2 regions of the Pontibacillus sp. HN14 genome follow, and region 1 is predicted to be linked to the other one. Evidence: predicted binding sites of a transcription regulator. Region 1 holds the regulator's gene; the other holds the start of a gene.
What was found. The regulator LexA, encoded in region 1, represses DNA repair genes until DNA is damaged. The targets are predictions, from matches to a motif close to CGAACATATGTTCG.

Region 1 (11,326 bases):
TTTGAAGATTTTATCGGCCTCGACCATTTGAAATCTACAGTAAAAGAAATTTATGCAAGTATTTATGTGAATCAGAAAAGAGAAGAAGCAGGTCTTAAACCTTCTAAGCAAGTTCTTCATATGTTATTTAAAGGGAATCCAGGAACAGGTAAAACAACGGTAGCGCGTAAAATTTCCGAGCTTTTTCATGAAATGAATGTGCTTTCTAAAGGTCACTTTATTGAAGCAGAACGTGCAGATCTTGTAGGAGAGTATATTGGGCATACTGCTCAAAAAACGAGAGACCTTGTCAAAAAAGCTATGGGAGGGGTTTTGTTTATTGATGAAGCCTACTCTCTTGCCCGCGGTGGGGAAAAAGATTTTGGGAAAGAAGCCATTGATACATTAGTGAAGCATATGGAAGACCATCATAATGACTTTATCTTAATTCTTGCAGGGTATCCGGACGAAATGGATCGTTTCCTACGTTTAAATCCTGGGTTACAGTCAAGATTTCCGATTATTTTAGACTTTAAAGATTATTCGATTGATGAACTTATGACCATAGCGAAACAAATGGCATCAGAACGAGAATATGAATTCTCTAAAGATGCGGAATGGAAACTAAAAGATCACTTAATTCGAATGCAACAACAAAGAGGAAGCGGTTTTTCAAACGGTCGTTACATTCGAAATGTGATTGAACAATCTATACGTAAGCAAGCGATGAGAATAATGAAACAGAATCGATTTACACCAGCTGAACTCATGCAGATTACTGGCCAGGATTTAATTTTTCAAACAAAGACTTAGCAAGCTCCTCGAACTCGAGGGGCTCCTTTGGCCGTTTCAGGGAGCACTTTTCGCTTTAGAATAAGGTCTGTGTTATGATAGGAGCACGATTAGAAAGGTGAGGGATGTCGTTATGGAACAAGCAGTCATAGTAGCTTGCGAATTACCAGGTAATGATCAAGAGCGATTTCATTCATCCATTGAAGAGTTACAGTCTTTAACAGAAACCGCTCATGGCCAGGTACATAAAATATTTATTCAAAAGCGAAATAAAATACACCCTGCTCTCTACATAGGGGAAGGGAAATTACAAGAAATAAAGGATTATATTGAGATAAATGAAATTGAACTGGTTATATTCAATGATGAACTAGCTCCAGGCCAAATGAGTAAATTAGCTGATTACCTAGACGTGGGAATCATTGATCGTACGCAGTTAATCCTTGATATATTTGCTAGAAGGGCGAATACAAAGGAAGGGAAACTACAAGTTGAGCTTGCTCAGCTTCAGTACATGCTTCCCCGTATTTATGGACAAGGGAAGAACATGTCCCGGCTTGGTGGAGGAATTGGTACACGTGGACCTGGTGAGACCAAGCTTGAAACGGACCGTCGTCATATTAGGCGCCGCATCGATGATATTAAATCCCGTTTAGATCAAGTAGTGAGTCAACGAAACCAATATAGGAAACGTCGTAAAGAAAATCGTGCTTTCCAGATTGCTGTAGTAGGATATACAAATGCGGGCAAATCAACGCTTTTCAACCGATTGACAAACAGTGAATCATTTGAAGAGGACCAATTATTTGCGACACTAGATCCTCTCACCCGTCAAATTCAACTTCCTTCAGGTTTCAGATCTCTTCTATCTGATACAGTTGGGTTTATTCAAGATTTGCCAACTACACTTATTGCAGCTTTTCGTTCTACATTGGAAGAAGTGACAGAAGCTGATTTTATTTTGCATTTAGTTGATGCTTCTCACCCGGATCATATTCAACACGAGAAAACGGTGCATAAGCTGTTGAAAGATTTAGAAGCAGATCAGTTACCAATGCTAACCGTTTATAATAAGCGAGATCTTTTAAGTGACAACTTCTTTCCTGCAACCATGCCAGCTGTAACTATCAGTGCCCATGATCCTATTGATTTGAAGCGTCTTTTAGATAAAATTGAAGAAGTTATCATAGAAGAATGGGAACCATTTCAGACGTACATTCACGCCTCTAAAAGCGATTTCCTTCATCGCGTTGAATCTAGTTCGATTGTCAAGGAACGCGATTTCCTTGAAGACGATGAAAAATACTTTGTGAAGGGGTGGATCGATGCTGATCATCCGCTTTACCATCAACTAAAGAAGAACAATCATAAAGGGGAACAAGAGTAAAACATGAACAAACACGAATTAGAACAATTAGCAGTAGAAACAGAGCAGGATATTAAAGATATTCACCAATCTATAAATGGTCTAGCTGAGTATAATCAGGAACGGGTCTTAAGGGCTTTTAGAAATCAGCAGGTGAGCGATTCCCATTTCAATCCGACAACAGGCTATGGATATGACGATATGGGGAGAGATAAATTGGAGCAAGTTTATGCAGAGGTTTTCGGAGGGGAAGATGCTCTCGTACGACCTCAAATCGTATCTGGTACCCATGCCATTACGATTTCATTGTTTGGCTTGTTAAGGCCTGGAAATGAACTTCTTTATATTACAGGAGCTCCTTACGACACGTTAGAAGAGATTGTAGGGGTACGTGGTTCTGGTAATGGGTCTTTAAAAGATTTTCATATCGGGTATAACCAGGTCAACCTTCTAAATAATGGTTCTGTCAATTATGAAGAAGTTCAAAGAGCGATTACGCCCCATACTAAAGTAATCGGAATACAGCGTTCAAAAGGGTACGCAGCACGCCCGTCATTTACGATAGCAGAAATTAAAGAAATGATAGAGTATGTTAAAGGCATAAATCCTGAAATAATCGTCTTTGTTGATAATTGTTACGGGGAGTTTGCTGAAGAACAAGAACCCATTCATGTTGGAGCCGACCTCATTGCCGGTTCTCTTATTAAGAACCCGGGCGGGGGATTAGCAAGAACAGGGGGATATATTGCAGGAAGAGCTGATCTTGTTGAACAATGTGCCTATCGTTTAACAGCCCCTGGTCTAGGTAAAGAGACTGGTGCTACCTTACATAGTCTGCAAGAGATGTATCAGGGACTGTTTCTGGCCCCTCATGTTGTAGGGGAAGCAATGAAAGGGGCTGTCTTTACCTCTCGTTTCTTAGAGAAGCTAGGGTTCGCAACAACTCCTCATTATTTAGCAAAGCGTACCGATTTAATCCAATCCGTAACGTTTGAGACAGCCGAACAAATGATAGCATTTTGCCAGGAGATCCAAAAGGCCTCACCTATTAATTCACATGTAACGCCATATCCAAGTTATATGCCGGGGTATGAGCATGACGTCATCATGGCGGCTGGAACCTTCGTACAAGGAGGAAGTCTTGAATTAACAGCTGATGGGCCAATTAGAGCTCCTTATACGGCCTTTGTTCAGGGTGGTCTTACTTATGCGCATGTTAAGATTGCGATTAAAATGGCTGTGGAGCGTTTAGTGGCATTAACATGATAGAATGTCTTCAGAGATAAGCCCCTATATCCTTATTATAGGGGCTTTGTTTTTAGGTGTTAAGTTGAGGTTCCTTTTAATTCATAAGATGAAATGGAATCCTAAGTATTAAGGGGATCAAATGAACAATAATAAATTAGTATGTAAGGGAGAGGGTTTTAGTTGAGGTCAATTGCTTTGGGATTTAGTATCATTCTATTATCATTTTTATTTTTCCCGTCTTTTGTAGCCGCGGAGAATTCTGGTTTTACCATCATGGAGGATAAAAATCGCATACATCCTGATCATCAGTGGTCTATTTTTTTCAATACAACAATAGATAAAGACACGATCACGGGTGAAACCATTTATGTAACAGATTCTGAGGAAGAAAAGATTCCAGTATCGTTTAAAGTTGTTCAAAACCATGTAACGGTTATTCCTCCTAAGGGTGGCTATGAACCTGGTCAGAAATACAAGCTCACAATTAGCGATAACATAAAGTCAAATAAAGGGACAGTATCTCAGTCAGTCACACAAATGAGTTTTACGGTTACTGAAAGGTCTGATTTTGAAGATCTTTCTCTTACAAAGGAACAATTGTACATAAACGGCAAAAGGATAGAGAGCCCTTCTGTCTATCAAGTGAACGAGACAATCTATGTATCTATCAAAACACTTTCAAAACAGCTTGGATGGATTTTTAAGAATCAGAATGGGTACGTAACCATTCAACTTGATAAAGGTGCAAGACCTTTAAAACTATACAATGGACGGAATGTGTTGTACAGAGGAGACTATGAGGTCATTCGCTTGAAAGATGGAGATCAGTATATGAGTGACCGGATTAAAGAGCTAGACGGGGAAATGTTTATTCCTATAAATGCAATTGATGATATCACAGAGCTACCGATTAATCGAGTTCAAGCAAATGGGATGGATCATTATGTTGTTGGTAAATCAGTCCCTGATAAGATGTTATATAAAGGTGAAGAGTTTACGAATCCAATGGATGTTCCATTGTTAAATCAAATGGATGAGCCTAGACTTTACAACGGGTGTGAAGTAACAAGTTTAGCGATGATGTTACATTACCATGGTATAAACGTGAGTAAGAATAAATTAGCTGAAGAAATTAGTCGGGTTCCTTTAACCTATTCGAATGGTATGAAAGGAAATCCTAATCTAGGGTTTGTGGGGGACATGGAAAATGGACCAGGCTTATCTGCTTATCACGGACCGGTTGTGAAGCTTGCTAAACGTTATGTCGGTGATCGTGCCCAAGATGTAACAGGGAGTAATCCTTCTGAACTATACGAATATGTAAATCAAGGAATGCCTGTTTGGATTATTACAACTACCCGGTTTCAACCTGTAAGCAATTTTAGAACTTGGCTTACGCCTCAAGGTGCCATAGATGTAACCTTCAGTGTTCACAGTGTGGTCATTACAGGTTATACGGATGATTCTGTTTATATTAATAATCCATATGGAAAAAAGAATCAAAAAGTTAATCGTTCGCAATTTGAAAAAGCCTTTAAACAGATGGGAAGCCAGGCTATAGTTATTCAAAGGTAACCCGGTATTATGTATGGGTTTTCATTTGCGCCATAAGGGCTTTTTTTAATATGTAAAAAAAGCTAACATGTGTTGACAGAATTTGAATCATTACATACAATAAATATAAATAAACGTAACGATAAGGAGGGCTAAATCATGAATGATGAACTACGAAGATCGATGCCTCTATTCCCAATAGGGATTGTAAAATCACTTACTGACCTTTCTGCGCGACAGATCCGGTACTACGAAGAACATGATTTGATTCATCCTGTTCGCTCCGATGGAAATCGACGTTTATTTTCGTTCAATGATGTTGATCGTTTATTAGAAATTAAATCGTTAATTGAAAAAGGGGTTAATCTTGCTGGTATTAAGCAAGTGTTATCGATGCAGCCTCAACAACCTCAACCTCAAACTGAATACTCTGAAGAAGAAATTCAGGAGGTAAGAGAAGAATTATCTGAGAAAGAATTACGAAAAATGCTTAAAAATGAATTATTTCAAGCAAACCGTTTTGGTAAATCATCGTTGCGTCAGGGAGAATTATCACGATTCTTCCATTAATATAAACTAAAGTACACTGGGAGGAGAAAGTCGCTTATGGCAGCTAAATTAACTAAGGACCAGATCCTGGAGAAGATCCAGGAAGAGAACGTTAAATTTATTCGATTGCAATTCACTGACTTATTAGGAACTATTAAAAACGTAGAAATTCCATTTAGTCAGCTTGATAAAGCACTCGATAACCAAATGATGTTTGATGGATCTTCCATTGAAGGATTTGTTCGCATTGAAGAATCGGATATGCTTTTGTATCCTGATCTTGATACGTTTGTTGTATTTCCATGGACATCTGAGAAAGGGAAAGTAGCCCGCTTTATTTGTGATATTTATAATCCGGATGGTACCCCATTTGAAGGTTGTCCTCGCTATAATTTAAAGCGTAACTTAAAGAAAATGGAAGAGCTTGGCTTCTCTGCTTTTAATCTTGGTACAGAACCTGAATTTTTCCTATTTAAGTTAGATGAAAAAGGCGAACCAACTATGGAATTAAACGACCGTGGCGGTTACTTTGATTTAGCGCCAACTGACCTTGGTGAAAATTGTCGCCGTGATATTGTTCTTGAGTTAGAGGAGATGGGCTTTGAGATAGAAGCGTCTCATCACGAAGTGGCCCCAGGTCAGCATGAAATCGACTTTAAATACGCAGATGCATTAAAGCACTGCGATGATATCCAAACGTTTAAACTCGTCGTTAAAACAATAGCTCGTAAACACGGTTTACATGCTACCTTTATGCCTAAACCACTCTTTGGTGTGAACGGCTCAGGAATGCACTGTAACATGTCCTTATTCAAAGACGGGGGAAATTCTTTCTTTGATGAAAAGGGCGATCAGCAATTGAGTCAAACAGCTTATCAGTTCATCGCGGGCATTGTGAAGCATGCTACGAATTTCACAGCTGTGACGAATCCGACTGTTAACTCTTACAAACGCTTAGTTCCAGGATATGAAGCTCCATGTTATGTAGCGTGGTCTGGTCAAAACCGCAGTCCATTGATTCGTATCCCAGCTTCTCGAGGGTTAAGTACTCGTATAGAAGTTCGTAGTGTAGATCCTTCTGCGAACCCATACCTGGCTATGGCTGTCCTATTAGCTGCTGGACTAGATGGTGTCGAGAACGGCTTGAAAGCTCCAACCCCAGTTGATCGAAATATTTATGTAATGGATAAAGAAGAACGAGTAAAACACGGTGTTCAAGACTTGCCGGCAACCCTTTCTGATGCATTAGAATTGCTTAAAAAGGACGAAATAATGGTGAAAGCATTAGGCGAACATTTATTTGAACACTTCATTGAAGCGAAAGAAATCGAATGGGATATGTTCCGTACACAGGTTCACCCATGGGAGCGCGAACAGTATTTATCAACTTACTAAGATTGAAAACCCTTGATGCCATTGGTGTTGAGGGTTTTTATTTTTTAACATACTCATCTTGTTACAAAAAAATTTACAGACAAAATGATCAAACAGATATTTATTAATAGTGATATAAGAAAAAGCATCGAATGATAATCATTCGATGCTTTTTTCAATGTTTCCGTATTTATATTGAGTTTAGTGAATATGGCGATATAATCCGACAACTTTTCCAAGAATGCTTACATTTTGAACAATTATTGGATCCATTGTAGCATTTTCAGGCTGCAAGCGAATGTGATTTGATTCTTTAAAGAAACGTTTGACCGTAGCCTCATCATCTTCAGTCATAGCCACTACAATATCACCGTTTTGTGCTGTTTGCTGACGTCGTACAATGACCATATCCCCGTCTAAGATTCCAGCTTCAATCATACTTTCACCTTGCACCACAAGAACGAATATATCGTCATCTTGTGCGGCAAGCGTATCAGGTAGAGGAACATACTCTTCAATGTTTTCAATAGCTGTAATTGGCATACCTGCTGTAACTTTACCTATTACAGGAGCATACGTTGCTTCTCCTTTAGGAATGGTAGTGATGGCATCTTCTTCTAACTCTAATACTTCAATAGCTCTTGGTTTAGTAGGGTCTCTTCTGATATAGCCTTTTTTCTCTAGTCTTGACAAATGTCCGTGAACGGTTGAACTAGATGCTAGTCCTACAGCCTCACCAATCTCTCTTACAGAAGGTGGATAGCCTTTTTCTAGTACACGGTTTTTAATGAAATCTAGTATTGCTTCCTGCCTTTTTGATAGTTTCGTCATATTCTTTACACCTCGTACATATCATTTATTACCGTCATTATACCATGATAGGAAACGATATACAAACATTCGTTCGCAAATGTGTTGACAAGAACGAATGTTCGTATATAATGATGTGTAGACACGAACAAAAGTTCTTATTTTCTGGAGGCGATGAATATGTTTCAAAATCTATCAAAACTAGACATAGTATATTTCTTGTTATTTGCAGGCGGCTTAGCCTTTATGTATATTGGGTTACTCTTAAGTTAGGCTTTACTTAAATAGGGACACCGCTATATGATAGAGAAAAAAGGAGATTCTATGAAAGCAATCATCTATTGTCGCGTCAGCACAGAAAAGGAAGCACAAGTTTCGTCTTTAAAACGGCAACGAATCGAACTAGAAGAATTGGCTACTAAACACGGATTTGAAATCCATAAAACAATAGAAGAGCAGGCAAGCGGGTATGATATAGAACGAGATGGGATCTTAGAAGTTTTAGAAATATTAGCAAACGAAGAAGCGGATGTGCTACTAATCCAGGATGAGACAAGGCTTGGGCGGGGGAATACAAAAATTGCCTTGTTTCATCAACTTACTAAACTTGAAGTCCCTGTTTATGCTGTTTCTCACCACGGAGTGCTTACACTTTCTGAATCAGACTCCATGGTTTTGCAAATTGTAGGAATTGTAGAGGAATATCAAAGGAAAATACATAACATTAAGATTAAGCGTGGTATGAGGCGTGCGGTGGATAAAGGATATAATCCTGCTGCTAACCTCTCTAATCAGCATCTAGCACAAGGGCGAGAGAGAAAAGACTTTCCGATCGAGGAGGTTGTTCGTCTTCGATCGAACAATTTGACGTTTGAAGAAATAGCAGCCACCCTTAGAGGAATGGGATTTGATGTATCTAAGGCTACAGTACATAGGCGTTACAAAGAATTCGTTTCACTTGAAAACAAAGCCTAAACGCGTTACGATATAAATAGTAGAAAGGCAAGCATCCTTATGGGACCCTTGCCTTTTTTACTTGGATTCCAACAAGTAAAGGAGCATATAAATGATTTCTCAAGATAAATTAAACCGAATTAACGAATTATCTCATAAATCCAAACAACAAGGCTTATCCATGACTGAACAAAAAGAACAACAAAAATTACGTCAGGAGTACCTGAAGAACTTCCGTAATTCCTTTAAGAGTCAGCTAAAAGGAATGAAAGTAGTAGACCCTGAAGGTAACGATGTAACACCTGACAAATTAAAGCAAGAACAAGAACGTAATAAAAAACATTAATGTAAACACACGAAGGCACTTCGTGTGTTTTTTCTTTTGTATAGGATTTGTAACCTAATGCAATATTTTCCCACTAAGTGCCAAAATATGAATAAGAATGACATTCTATACGCAATTTAAGCTGGTGTAGACAAAGAATTTTCGACTCTTTTTCTTGGAATGCTTGTCACTTAAACGATTTCATTATAGTATTTAGACTGTACATAGTTCGCATTAAGCGAAATGGAAAGGAGCAATTGTATGACACATCAAACAGAACAGCAATCTATTAATACAATCCGCACTCTCTCAATCGATGCGGTAGAGAAAGCGAATTCAGGACACCCAGGTATGCCAATGGGGGCAGCTCCAATGGCTTATACACTTTGGACTGAATTCATGCAACAAAACCCTAAAAACTCAAGTTGGTTTAATCGTGACCGCTTTGTACTATCCGCAGGTCATGGTTCAATGCTTCTATATAGCTTACTTCACCTTTCTGGCTATAATGTAACAATCGATGATCTTAAAAATTTCCGTCAGTGGGGATCAAAAACACCAGGCCACCCGGAATTTGGTCACACAGATGGAGTTGAGGCGACTACTGGCCCATTAGGTCAAGGGGTTGCAATGGCTGTAGGTATGGCGATGGCAGAAGCTCATCTAAGTGCTAAATATAATAAAGACAACTTCAACGTAGTTGATCATTATACGTACTCAATTTGTGGTGATGGAGACTTAATGGAGGGTGTTTCACAAGAAGCTGCATCCTTAGCGGCACACTTAGGTCTTGGGAAATTAGTTGTTCTTTATGATTCTAACGATATTTCATTAGATGGTGACCTAAACCGTTCCTTCTCAGAGTCTGTAGAGGATCGCTTTAAAGCGTATGGTTGGCAAGTAATCCGAGTTGAAGATGGTAATGATACTGCTACTCTTCGCCAATCTATTGAAGAGGCAAAATCGAATACGGATCAACCTACTCTAATTGAAGTGAAAACAGTTATTGGCTATGGTTCACCTAATAAATCAGGGAAGTCTGCCTCTCACGGTGCTCCTTTAGGTGAAGATGAAGCGAACCTAACTAAAGAACACTATAAATGGGGACACGAACCATTCCATGTACCTTCAGAAGTATACCAGGACTTCGAAACAAAAGTTCAAGCACGTGGTGCTGAAGCAGAACAAAAATGGAATGAATTAGTCCAACAATACAAAGAAGCTTACCCTGAACTTGGAGAAGAATTTACTCGTGCGATAAACGATGAACTTCCTTCTAATTGGGACAGTGAGCTTCCTCAATACACACCAGGTGAAGATAAGCTGGCAACTCGTGCATCTTCTGGTGAGATGATTAACGCATTGTCTAAGACTGTTCCAAACTTCTTCGGTGGAAGTGCTGACCTTGCGGGATCTAATAAAACGAGTGTAAGTGGAGAAGAAGATTTCTCTCGTAACAACTATGCTGGACGTAACATCTGGTTTGGTGTACGTGAATTTGCGATGGCATCTGCATTGAATGGTATGGCACTTCATGGTGGACTAAAAGTGTACGGTGGTACATTCTTCGTCTTTAGTGATTACTTACGCCCAGCGGTTCGCCTATCTGCTTTAATGGGGGTACCTGTTACGTATGTATTTACTCATGACTCTATCGCTGTCGGGGAAGATGGCCCAACACACGAACCAATTGAGCAACTGCCATCCCTACGTGCTATGCCAGGTTTATCCGTTGTACGTCCTGCTGACGGGATCGAAACGGAAGCAGCTTGGCGCCTGTCTCTTGAATCAAACTCAACTCCGTCTGCCCTTGTATTAACACGTCAAGGACTACCTACTCTTGAAGGTACAAGTTATGAAGGTGTGAAAAAAGGTGCATATGTAGTAAGTCCTGCTAACAAAGAGGAAGCAGATTGCCTTCTGTTAGCCTCTGGCTCTGAAGTACAACTTGCCGTTCGCGCTCAAGAGAGTCTTCGTGAGAAGGGTATTGAAGCGAGTGTCGTAAGCATGCCTTCTTGGGATCGTTTCAATGCACAGAGTAAAGAATATAAAGAAGAAGTGCTTCCAAGTACCGTAAAAGCTCGACTAGCAATCGAAATGGCTTCTCCATTTGGTTGGGAGCGTTATGTAGGTCTTGAAGGAGATGTGTTAGGCATTGACACGTTCGGTGCATCAGCTCCAGGAGATCAAGTGATGGAAGAATACGGATTTACTGTCGATAATGTAGTGAGCCGTGTAGAACAACTGCTTAAGTAAAAACAATAAAAAACCTGTAAAAGACTTTCTTTTACAGGTTTTTCTTCTATTTCTTCAAAACGACGACTGGAACAAGTAGTGGCTACTGAGACTTGGTACGGAAGTAAGCATATCAATTT
Region 2 (11,326 bases), on a different contig from region 1:
GATGAACCGCTTGAGCGACTGTAATTGGAGCTTGCTCCTGGTATCCAGGTGCAGGTCTTGTTGTAAAATAATGCTCGAGATGCTCAAATGCCGGACGTCGCTCAAACCGTCCTTCCCCGCCGTAGACATATTTCACCTCATCAACCGGAACATTTATTTCTCGTGCGGTTCGCTCTAAATCCTGAAACGTATGAGCCGTCTGGTGGAAAAGATCCAATTCATCAATTTCCCCGTAGCGCGGCTGGTCTAATGTCAAAGCAATCGTGACACGTTTCGCTTTCTTCATCAGCGCTTGTAACACAACAAGTTCTTGCGGGGTAAATCGGTGGAAACCATCCAGATAAATTTCAGCTCCATTCAGGGAGTCTGCTTCCTCAATCTTCTCTGCAAGGAGCTGCAGTTGGTCCTCACTATCGATATATTGCTCACGAAGGGCGATCATAAGTTGCTCGTATATGTACGATAAGTCTTCTAGTTTATGTTGCAACGCCTCTTCACCAGCGTATGGGTGCTTATAATCTCCGATGGATCCTATATATTCATTCAACGAATCCGGAGTGATACGGTAACGCTTGAACTCCGTAATCATCGTTTCTAATTGTTCAATAAATCCTTGCTTCTCGATTGCTTTTTGGAACACATTCCAATCTGATTTCCGTTCTTCCGTGATCTTACGAAGCATCATTTGAACGCCTGTAGAACTAATCATTTTCTTCGTTCCGCCACCTGTTTCCTGAAGCACACGCCAGGCAAGGCGGGAGAAACTAAATACTTGAGCGCGAATACTTCCTTCAATACCTTCTTGCTTCAAAAGGGCATATTCCTGCTGGAACGTCATCTGATCCGGTACCATATAGAGAATCGGAGCCCCTTGAGGAGAATCTTTCAAGCTCTCTCTTATTTCTTCAAGACACTGTGTACTCTTTCCAGCACCAGCTCTTCCTAATAAAAATCGTATACTCATTCCTTACCTCCACTCTATGAACGTTTTCGAAAGGTTTGCATACAGTACGACTACGATTGTATAGAGGAGTGATCTGATGAAACCAAAGCGTATGGCAGCAGCTCTGATCTTCACCGGTATCTTTATCGCAAGCAACCTTTACACCATGCTCCCTCTTCAGGCTCAAATCGCAGAGCTGTATCACCTATCTGACTCACAGGCCTCTCTCAGCAGTTCCATGTTTATATTTCCTTATGCCATTGGACTGTTCTTCTTTGGCATGTTAGCCGATAAACTGCCACACAAAAAAGTTCTCCTGACCGGAATGGCTTCTCTTGCCGTTGTTACAGTCCTCGTCGGTCTTATGCCAACCTATTGGTTATTCATTGTACTGCGAGCTTTACAAGGAATACTTGCTGCAAGCTTTGCCCCGACAGCCTTTGCTTATTCCTTTGAACATTTTCATGGAAAAACACAAGCGTTTGTCATCGCTATGATCAATACCGGCTTTTTGATCGCTGGGATCTTTGGGCAAATGATCGCCGTTGAATTGGCACGCTTCGGATCTTATCGGTCGGTCTTTTTCGGCTTCTTTATCCTTTATGGCATTTGCTTTTTATTCATGAAACAGTCTCTCGTTCCATCGAAGCCCAAACCCTTTCAAACGTTATTTTCATTATCTCCTATTTTATCATTTTTTCAGTTCAGACCCTTGCAAAAACTATATGGAATTGCTTTTTTTCTCTTGTTCACTGTCATGATGTTTTACGGAAGTTTTGAGTGGATGATTGCCAGAGGAGAGATCGACATCCCCTTTTCCCTGCAATCATTTCGAATGATCGGTCTGGTCGGAATCATACCCGCCTTCTTCGCTGGCCCCCTGCAACAACGCTTCGGGGCCCCATTTGTATTAGGATTCGGACTCCTTACGTTAACCATTGGCTTCTCACTACCCTTACTCGCGCTCCACACATGGACGCTCCTTATCGCATCGATTCTAATGATCGCTTCCACCTCAATCACAATTCCAATGGTCATCCTACTAGTCGGCCAATTCAGCCAGCACTCAAGAGCCAGCGCCGTTTCCATCTATTCCTTCACCCTCTTAACAGGAGCAAGCATCGGAAGCATAGCCGCCTCCCTAATCCCACTCCCAACCATCCTCCTCACCACAGCCATCCTCTTTATGGGCTTAGCTTTTATTAGCTTTCGTATGGGAGGAGGCATTAAAAAGAGCACTCTATCCAAATAAGGATAGAGTGCTCTCTTATGTTAGAAACGTAGGGCTAGTTTGCTAATCGGCCAATAGCGAACATCCACTTTCCCTACAATCGTATCAATAGGAACAAACCCGAAGTACCGACTGTCTAAGCTCTCCCTTCGGTTATCTCCCATGACGAAAATATGTCCTTCCGGTACCTTTTTAGCACCATTTTCAATCTCCTCAAGGCTAAATGATTTCGTTAACGGCTTTCCATCATTAACCCGAAAAGGATCTAAGTATGGCTCGTCTACCTTTTCACCATTCAAATACAATGTATCATCTTCATACCGAATCGTATCTCCAGGTAAGCCAATGACTCGCTTGACATAGTCTTCTTTCTCATTCGCATGAAACACAATCACATCCGAATGACCGACGTCCTGCAGATCATAAACGACTTTATTCACCATTAATAGATTACCATCATAAAGCGTGGGTTGCATCGATTCCCCTTCAACCACGTAGCTTGCAAACAAAAACGAACGAAATACCAGGGCAAGGGCGATAGCGAATACAATGGTCCGAAACCATCTCCAGGCATTTTTCATAGTCATGATTTCTCCTCCAGAAATTGTACTACTATCATTTTACCCACATTCTTTTTGCCCTAATCGTTCGCACTTACGTTTTCGTGAGAGCGTTGCTGCAACTTCCGCTCAATCACTTTCCCGATAATCCAAAATATCGCTATACAAATTCCCACGACCACCGTCTTAAGAGGGCTCTTTGCAAATTCCGTAATGCTATGCCCCACATAGGAAATCGTAAAGATCATAACAGCTTTTCCTAACACAACAGCTAGTACAAATTGCTGAAAACTTACTTTCGACAAAGCCCCTACTACATTAATAATCGCAGAAGGAGAAAAAGGGAAGCACATTAACAAGAAGAGCGGACCGAACCCATGACGCTCAAGCCATTCTGTTACCCGCTGCACCTGCTTATTCCGTCTTATAAACAAGAAGAATCTCTTCTGTCCTAACTTTCGAATCACCCAGAAGACAAATACAGCCCCGAGAACCGCTCCGATCCATGAGAATAGAAAACCTTTAAATAATCCGTATGCAATTGAGTTTCCTACCACAAAAATAAAGAGAGGTAAAAAAGGGAGCAATGCTTCGAACATCGGAAGCAAAATACCTGGCAAAGGGCCCAATGCCTCGTACTGCTGCAACAGTTGCATAATAAAATCATCAAACGTGTCATCTTTAATCATTTGTTTTAACGCTTCTAAGTCCAAGTCTTGAATATTCATCATTCTAACTCCTAACAGCGATATAAGCTTCAATAAGGATCGCCTTTTCCAATGCTCTGCTCATTTATCAAAACAATCATAATCTTATTATAAATGGTAGCCACAATGTTGTGAAAAGAAACCTACTTCCCCCATCTCGAACATGTTTTTTTACAACATGGATACCATTTCCAACATACATCTATTTGTTTCTTCATAAAATTACGTTATAATAGAACATATGTTCTCATTACAGGAGGGAACGAACATGCGGTACTTAAGTGAAGAAGATCGAGAGCTTGCCTCAAGGTTCCTCTTCTTATCCATGGCCATTCTCGTCATCGAGAAAGACACGCACACCATAGAACAAGGGTCATTCAAAATTAAAGAACCTTATATGGAATTGTTACGAAAAATGGCCCATAAGGCAAAATCAGAACGAAGGTATTTAAGAGGCCTAATGAAATCTCGCCAACTCGATGTGATGCTCCTATCCAAAAATGAATCATTCTCCTCTTACCTGTTTATTTCAGGGAGTCACGAAGAAAAACGAAATTACTTTAACCCAGCCATTCGGAAACACGTCGAAACGATTATGTATGAATTAATGCGGAAAGTGATGCAGCCCACTCACGGGAAACTGGCTAGCAGTACGGAAGAATCTTCTTAACCCCACTATTCCAGGAAAAGCACCCTCTAAAAAAGAAAAGAGACGCCAGAAGTGGCGTCTCTACTGTCTATTAGGCTTTCGGATGAAACAAAGGGGGCTCAGCAACATGGTCAAATTGAGGCTTTGAGACATATTGCAAGCGGTCGTTTAATTTGTATCGGAACTGGGCTGTACGCTGAATCTGATTCCAGATCGTCCCTTTAGATACATCTAAAATTACGGATTGTTGGTTTTTAAAGACTAACCGTGTCTGCTGATGGCCGGCAGGTTCAATCATGTCCACATGGGAATGAGCAATCCAGGAGCAATTTACATTTTGAGGAGAAATCGTAGGGAAGAAATACATACCGCTCATTGGGTCAATGGCGATTGGGGCTTTGTGTGTAATACCGGTTACATCTCTTGTTCCGGCTTGTCGACCTTTCAAACTCGATCCAAAGTATTTACATGCATAATCCACAATGTGCTTTGGCGATTGATTCACATAAAAGGATTCCTCTCCCTCCATCACAAGTGAGATCATTTTTCCATCTGCTCTTTCATCAGCCAGAACAGCTTGCGTGAACGGAGACACTTCGTACCTCTCTTTCCACATATCCATACCTTCATCCTCTCTTTTGGTTTCAACTACCCCTTCATTGTACCAAAATAATCCATATATGGAGTGAATCACTTACAATCCGACAGAAATTGAATTTCTGCATCAAACATAATGGTAATTTTTTCTGTTATACTGAGGTTACGCCCCGCAATAGTCAGGGTCAGTCGGCAATTCCCATTCATCTACATCCTTCGCATGTAGTAAAAAACCATCATCATTCATCCCAAAGTCAGGATTCAGCGATGTATTGATTTCAAGCTCTGTAAGAGGGCCATTTCCCATGACTTACACCTCCTTCTCTCCCTCTTAGATTGCGCTCTCCCCATATAATTAATCAGATTGGAGTGACACAAAATGTGGTGGAATAAGAAAAAGAAAAATGAAGATCAAGAGCAGCTTGAAATAAAAGATTTATCCCTTAAAGAAGTCCGAAAAGCCATCCATGAATTTTCAGATCACCTCCCGGACGGAGTCGAACTACGAACGGTTATTAACGAAGACCTCACACTCGACTATAATCTCTTAGCTCCTTACCTCAAAGGAATCCCAAAGAACACCTATTACATGTCGAAGGAAACGTATGAACTATTCGAGGAACAAGACCAGCAACTTGCCTTAGACCTTGACCTGGTCCAACGAGCCGTTGACCATTATATACAGCAAAATAAAGAACTCCCTGTAATAGAGCACGACCCATACTTAAAGGTCAATTACTTCAAGCTCGAAAACGCCGGTCTCCTCCACGAAAGACCCAACCGGGACTTTTACATGACAGATGAGGAGCATATGATTACGTATAAAAAGCCAAGTGAATAGCATAAGGGTTCATTCAATCGCTTCTTTCATGTATACGTCCACAAACTTTTGGATAACCTACTACCATCTAGCTCCTTTCGTATAAAAGCTCTGGTCTGGGTTGTTTCTTCGCAAACAAAAAATCCGACTAACCTACGACATTACGAAACGGAGCTAGTTTTCTGTTTTAAGCATAAAAAAAGGGCCAATGCGATCGAGGCATTGGCCAAAAAGAGACGACTGGTTAACTTTTGAGTGAGGGAATTACTTGTGAACGATTAGTCCATGACGACAAACCTCGTTCACCTTGCATGTACGCTCAACAACATACATACAAACAAACAAGACTCCATAAACGGGCTACGACTTTTGCAGACAACGAATGTCCTACAAAAAAACGAGGCCGTTTAATTTGTCTTGAGTCTATTCTAATATAATCCTGGTCAAAAGTAACCGAAAAACATTTGCGGTTTCACGCAACCGTTTGCGGGTTTTGCATAATATTCCAAAAATTCTACCCGCTGACGTTTCGCATTTTTCCAAATTACGTGTAAAATTTTCTCACAACGAGCAATCATTTACAAGTTATATTAGTATATTTTCCTGCGGGAATCAATCGCCCTGCTCACGCTCCATCATTTCCGTTCGAATCCGTTCAATCCTTTCACCGAGGGGAGGATGGGTGTATCTCAGCCACACAATCCAATTCGATGGAGATAAATCACTCTTAGACTCCCTTGCTAAAGCCTGGTAACTCTCGAGGGCTGGCTGCAGATTCTCCGTGTGATCGATTGCATAACGATCAGCCGAACGTTCCATGTATCTAGACACATATAAGTTGATTGGCTGTGTTACAAACATGAGTAACGTTACTAGAAGCAATAATACAGGGACAGCTCTTAGGTCAGAACGGTCACGCAACTGAAGGCGGTCATGTGCATTTCGGTACAGAACGGAATAAAGGGCAGAAAGGCTCCATAAAAGGACAAAACTAAGTAAGACATAGCCCGCTACTCCTATATAAACATGATGTTTCACATAATGGGCAATCTCATGAGCTAATATAAACAACACTTCATTCTGGCTCATTCCAGTGAGCATCGTATCCCATAATACAATTCGCTTTTGCGCGCCTATTCCGGTTACATACGCATTATAGGTTGATGTTTTTTCACTCATATTGACTTGGTAAATGTGGTTCTCATCGATCCCTGCCTCACCTGCTAATTCTACAATGGAATCTTTCAACCCACCACTTTCAAGGGAAGTGAAATCCTCAAATAAAGGATCGATCCAGATCGGCTGGACATAAATAATGAAGAAAGCAATGGGGAGCGAGATCAACCATAAGACGAGCCACCATCTATTCGGAAACTTGCGGATCAAACTGCGAAATACCGTGATCAAAACTGCTACCATAACTATAAAGAACCCACTTTGAATACTCCACTCCACTATCCAATCCAACACAGGCTGATTGCTTATATCAGCATTCTTAGACATCGCGAACCCGAGTGCATCAAGGGGGAGTGAAAGAAGCTGGATCACTGCCATTAAGATCAACCCAAAACTAAACGACTGGATCCACCTCCTCTTAAGCCGGTTCTCTATTCGACTCAGCATTCCTTTATGCCAACCAGACAAGATAAAGGCGAGTAATACAATCCATGGGAACGTTAGAACAGTGAATGAGTATGCATGGCGGTACGCTGCGTATCTCGAATCAACATATGTATCCACTTCATAGAACCATCCAAAGTACACCCATAACAGGACTAAAAAGATACCATAAGCTCCGATTAATTTCTTCAAGACATCCTCTCCTCTTCTCTTACTATTGTACAAACATCCGTCCAAAAAATTCAATTTGTTGCCATAATATTGTAACGAGTTGTTCACTGATCGCCCTATTACCACTGTGGTCACTCTAGTAATATAGAAGTAAGCACAACGGTTACAGGGGGAATGGATATGCAAAAGAAATGGTACATTGTCTTTATTTCTTTATTAGTCATTGGAATTGGTCTTGGAATATCTTATTTGCAATTCTGGCGTGATGCGGGCGTTCAACTTCCGACAGGTGTAGCGATGAATACCGCACAAGGAGAGGAATATGATTTAGCTTCTATGGATGAAAAGGTTCGGATTGTTGAATTTATGTATACGAAGTGCCCGGATGTATGTCCTCTTACGACTCAACGCATGATGCATTTGAAAGAACAGTTTAAAGACAAAGGTGTATACGGAGATCAAGTTGAATTTGTAACCGTCACCATCGATCCGGAGAATGATACAAACGAACGTCTACAAGAGTATATGAAGAGTTTCGGGGCTTCCGAAGACCCGTCCTGGATCTTTTTACGAGGATCTGTTGAGGACACAAAGAAACTAGCTGAACCGTTCCGTTTTCTCTTTAAAGATAATGGCACAGACTACCTTGTCCACACTTCTTACGCTTACCTTCTCGACAAGGATAATTATCTTGTAGGAAAGTTTCCAATGGGAGAGGCTTTTAATAAAGACCAAGTGTATAACACTGTGATGGATCTAGTGAACTAACGAAAAAAGAAGAGCATTTTCCGAAAAGGAAAATGCTCTTCTTTTTTATTTCTGCAACAACGTCTTATCATCGGCTAATGATTTGCCGCGAGCTTTTTGGAAGGCTTCTAATAAGTCTGCCACTGTTAGCTGTTTCTTTTCTTCCGCGTCTGCATGAAAGATGATTTTGCCTTCATCCATCATAATCAAGCGGTTTCCAAGGGAGAGTGCTTGTTCCATGTCATGCGTGACCATTAACGTCGTCAGTTGGTGCTTATCCACCACGTCTCTTGTTATCGATGTAATGTGTTCAGCTCGGGCTGGGTCGAGCGCGGCTGTGTGTTCGTCAAGCAAGAGAATACGCGGCTCCGTAAAAGTCGCCATTAATAGTGAAAGAGCTTGACGTTCTCCTCCTGATAACAGTCCGACCTGTGTGTTGAGACGGTCATGGAGATTCACGTTCATATCTTGAAGAAGCTTTTTGAACTCTTTCTTCCTGGCTGCGCTTACCCCACGTCCAAGCCCCCGCTTCTTTGTCCGTCCAAGGGCTAAGGTCAGGTTCTCTTCTATCGTCATGTGAGGGGCTGTACCAGCCATGGGATCCTGGAACACTCGGCCAATCCACTTCGATCGCTTATGTTCAGGGAGGTAGGTCATATTTAAATCATCTACTGCCATAAGCCCCTGATCAGGGAACAAGACACCTGCAATCAAGTTTAAAAGGGTAGACTTCCCTGCCCCATTACTCCCAATCACCGTGAGGAAGTCTCCTTCCTCAAGCGTCAGAGATACCCCGTCAATCGCGCGTTTCTCATCTGGTGTCCCTTTATAGAAGGTTTTCTCAATCTGTTTGAGGTTTAACAACGTCCTGTCCCCTTTCTTGTCTCATTTCTGCTGTTAAAGCTTTCTGCTGACGCCTGCGCTCCATTCTTTCTTTAAGCTGACTTGAGAATGTCGGAATAACAAGGGCTCCTGTTACAATAATAGCCGTAATTAACTTTAAATCACTGGCTTTCACAAACTCGACCTGCATAGCCACAGCCAGAATGATTCGGTATAAGACAGCTCCTAATACAACAGCAAGTGTTGTACGAGCGATCGACTTACGTCCGAACACCCCTTCACCGATAATAACGGATGCAAGACCGACAATAATCATTCCAACACCAAGTCCTACATCAGCAAAACCATTGTACTGAACGATTAAGGCCCCGCTCATCGCAACAAGGGCGTTCGAAAGACCAAGTCCAATCATAATATAAAGGCCCGTATTCGCTGATAAACTCTTAATCATCTTTGCATTGTCCCCTGTTGCTCGTAGTGCAATTCCTGACTCTGTCTGCAAGAACCAATCGAGCACCTTCTTCACTACAATAATGAGAAGCGTTCCAAACAGCAGCACATAAAACGTATTCGGCGCAGCCCCTTCTATTCCAAGCGCTTGAAAAGGAGCCATCAATGCACCATCAATACCGGTAGACGCCCACCAGTTCTCAATTTGAGAAAAGAGTGTCTCTTCATTTAGAAGAGGAATGTTCGGACGCCCCATAATCCGTAAGTTAATGGAGTAAAGAGCAATCATCATCAAGATTCCTGATAATAATGGGTTAATTTTCCCTTTTGTATGAAGAAAACCTGTTATACACCCTGCGATAAACCCAGCGGCTCCCCCTGCTAGCGTAGCTAAGAATGGTGATGTCCCATTTACCATTAGAACCGAGGCAACAGCTCCGCCCGTCACAAAGCTACCGTCTACTGTAAGATCAGGAAAATCCAGAATGCGAAAGCTAATATAAACACCAAGCGCCATAATGGCGTACAATAATCCTGATTCAATTGCGCCGACTAGTGCTCCTGTCATGATGATCCCTCCTCTACTTTTCTATGATCTCAGCTTCTTCTTTCCAATCATCTTGAATGTCTACGCCCATTTCTTCCGCTGCCTTTTGGTTGATTTGAAGCTTCAAGTTTTGTGGATAAGAAACTTCAATGTCGCCAGGATTCTTTCCTTCTTCGAGAATTTCAATTGCTTTTTGTCCTGCTTCAAACCCAATGTCGTAGTAATCAAACCCATACGCTGCGAAGCCACCGCGCTCCACTGAATCTAGTTCCCCTACAAGGACAGGAGTATCTTCTTCCTGACCGACAATCAATACAGATTCAAGAGCACTGACGACGGTATTATCTGTCACGATGTAGAGGGCATCTACTTTTCCAGCCAATGATTCCGCTGCTTGTTTGACTTCAGCTGAAGTGGTAACCGTAGCTGTTTTAATTTCCAATTGATCGCCAGCGATCTCTTTCACTCGTTCAACTTGAGAAGAAGAGTTTTGCTCGCTCGGGTTATACAGCATTCCCACCTTCTCTACACCCATTTCTTCTTTCATAAAGGAAATCGTATTTGGAATGGCATCCGGATGCGTATCTGTAGTCCCTGTCACATTTCCTCCTGGTGCTTCCATGGAATCAACTAAATTTGAGCCCACAGGATCTGTTACGGATGTGAATACAATTGGAATATCGTCCGTTGCATTTAGTGCGCTTTGAGCACTACCTGTTGAATTGGCAAAGATCAAATCAACCTCATCTCCAACAAAATTATCCGCGATGGTCTGATTGTTCTTTGCATCGCCCTGAGCGAGTTGTACATCGAACTTCACTGAAAGATCGGCTTCATCAAAAGCGGCTTTAAACCCTTCTTGTGCTGCATCTAATGAAGGGTGCTCAACAATTTGAGACACACCGATTGTATAATCATATGATTGCTCTTTCCCATTTCCTTCTTTCGCCTCTGAACTCGAACAGCCAGCGACTGCCATGATAGCCATGACGCTTACGACCAATAACCACTTCTTCATTGTTGCTCCCCCTCTTATGTACTTTAGCACTTTTATGCTTTTATGCTTTTACGCACTAAAATTTGATATGTACTAAACTATCGGATTTTCTACTAGATTGCAAGAGGGTTTGTTAAATTTGTTAGAAAATTCTTTACTTGTTCTTACTGAGAGAATGTTTCTGTTTTGTTTTAAATGGAGTAAGGATGTCCTGGAAACGAACCAAATAAAAATCGAGTATAAAACCCAAATGGATTCTATACTCGATCTAGTTTCTTATTCATTTGCTCCCATTGATGGAGACAAACCATTAATGCGTAATCCGTTCCCGCAAGCTCTTTCTTAAGATCTTACCGGTTGTGTTCTTTGGTAATTCATCTAAGAATTCGATAACCGTTGGCAACTTGTACTTGGCCAAGTGCTCTTTACAATAGGCTAATAACT

Region 2: a site for LexA is predicted at 3,676-3,689, ahead of LQ226_RS14770 (YhjD family protein). Genes of this name have one in related genera too.

The regions. Positions count from the first base shown of each region.
Region 1 is NZ_JAJOLR010000001.1:670,766-682,091, forward strand. Features, by position in the region: gene spoVK (stage V sporulation protein K) at 1-792, shown strand, start outside; gene hflX (GTPase HflX) at 905-2,158, shown strand; gene LQ226_RS03390 (methionine gamma-lyase family protein) at 2,162-3,403, shown strand; partial or broken gene LQ226_RS03395 (Ig-like domain-containing protein) at 3,659-3,922, shown strand; gene LQ226_RS03400 (C39 family peptidase) at 4,319-4,960, shown strand; gene LQ226_RS03405 (MerR family transcriptional regulator) at 5,099-5,509, shown strand; gene glnA (type I glutamate--ammonia ligase) at 5,546-6,883, shown strand; gene lexA (transcriptional repressor LexA) at 7,064-7,693, opposite strand; gene LQ226_RS03420 (YneB family resolvase-like protein) at 7,997-8,647, shown strand; gene LQ226_RS03425 (DUF896 domain-containing protein) at 8,739-8,972, shown strand; gene tkt (transketolase) at 9,213-11,207, shown strand.
Region 2 is NZ_JAJOLR010000004.1:263,898-275,223, reverse strand. Features, by position in the region: gene addB (helicase-exonuclease AddAB subunit AddB) at 1-964, opposite strand, end outside; gene LQ226_RS14785 (MFS transporter) at 1,041-2,195, shown strand; gene lepB (signal peptidase I) at 2,216-2,761, opposite strand; gene LQ226_RS14775 (TVP38/TMEM64 family protein) at 2,815-3,462, opposite strand; gene LQ226_RS14770 (YhjD family protein) at 3,710-4,111, shown strand; gene LQ226_RS14765 (competence protein ComK) at 4,182-4,712, opposite strand; gene LQ226_RS14760 (hypothetical protein) at 4,851-4,994, opposite strand; gene LQ226_RS14755 (DUF3939 domain-containing protein) at 5,067-5,528, shown strand; gene LQ226_RS14750 (M48 family metallopeptidase) at 6,120-7,319, opposite strand; gene LQ226_RS14745 (SCO family protein) at 7,479-8,066, shown strand; gene LQ226_RS14740 (ABC transporter ATP-binding protein) at 8,112-8,909, opposite strand; gene LQ226_RS14735 (ABC transporter permease) at 8,887-9,906, opposite strand; gene LQ226_RS14730 (ABC transporter substrate-binding protein) at 9,920-10,903, opposite strand; gene LQ226_RS14725 (fatty acid--CoA ligase family protein) at 11,193-11,326, opposite strand, start outside.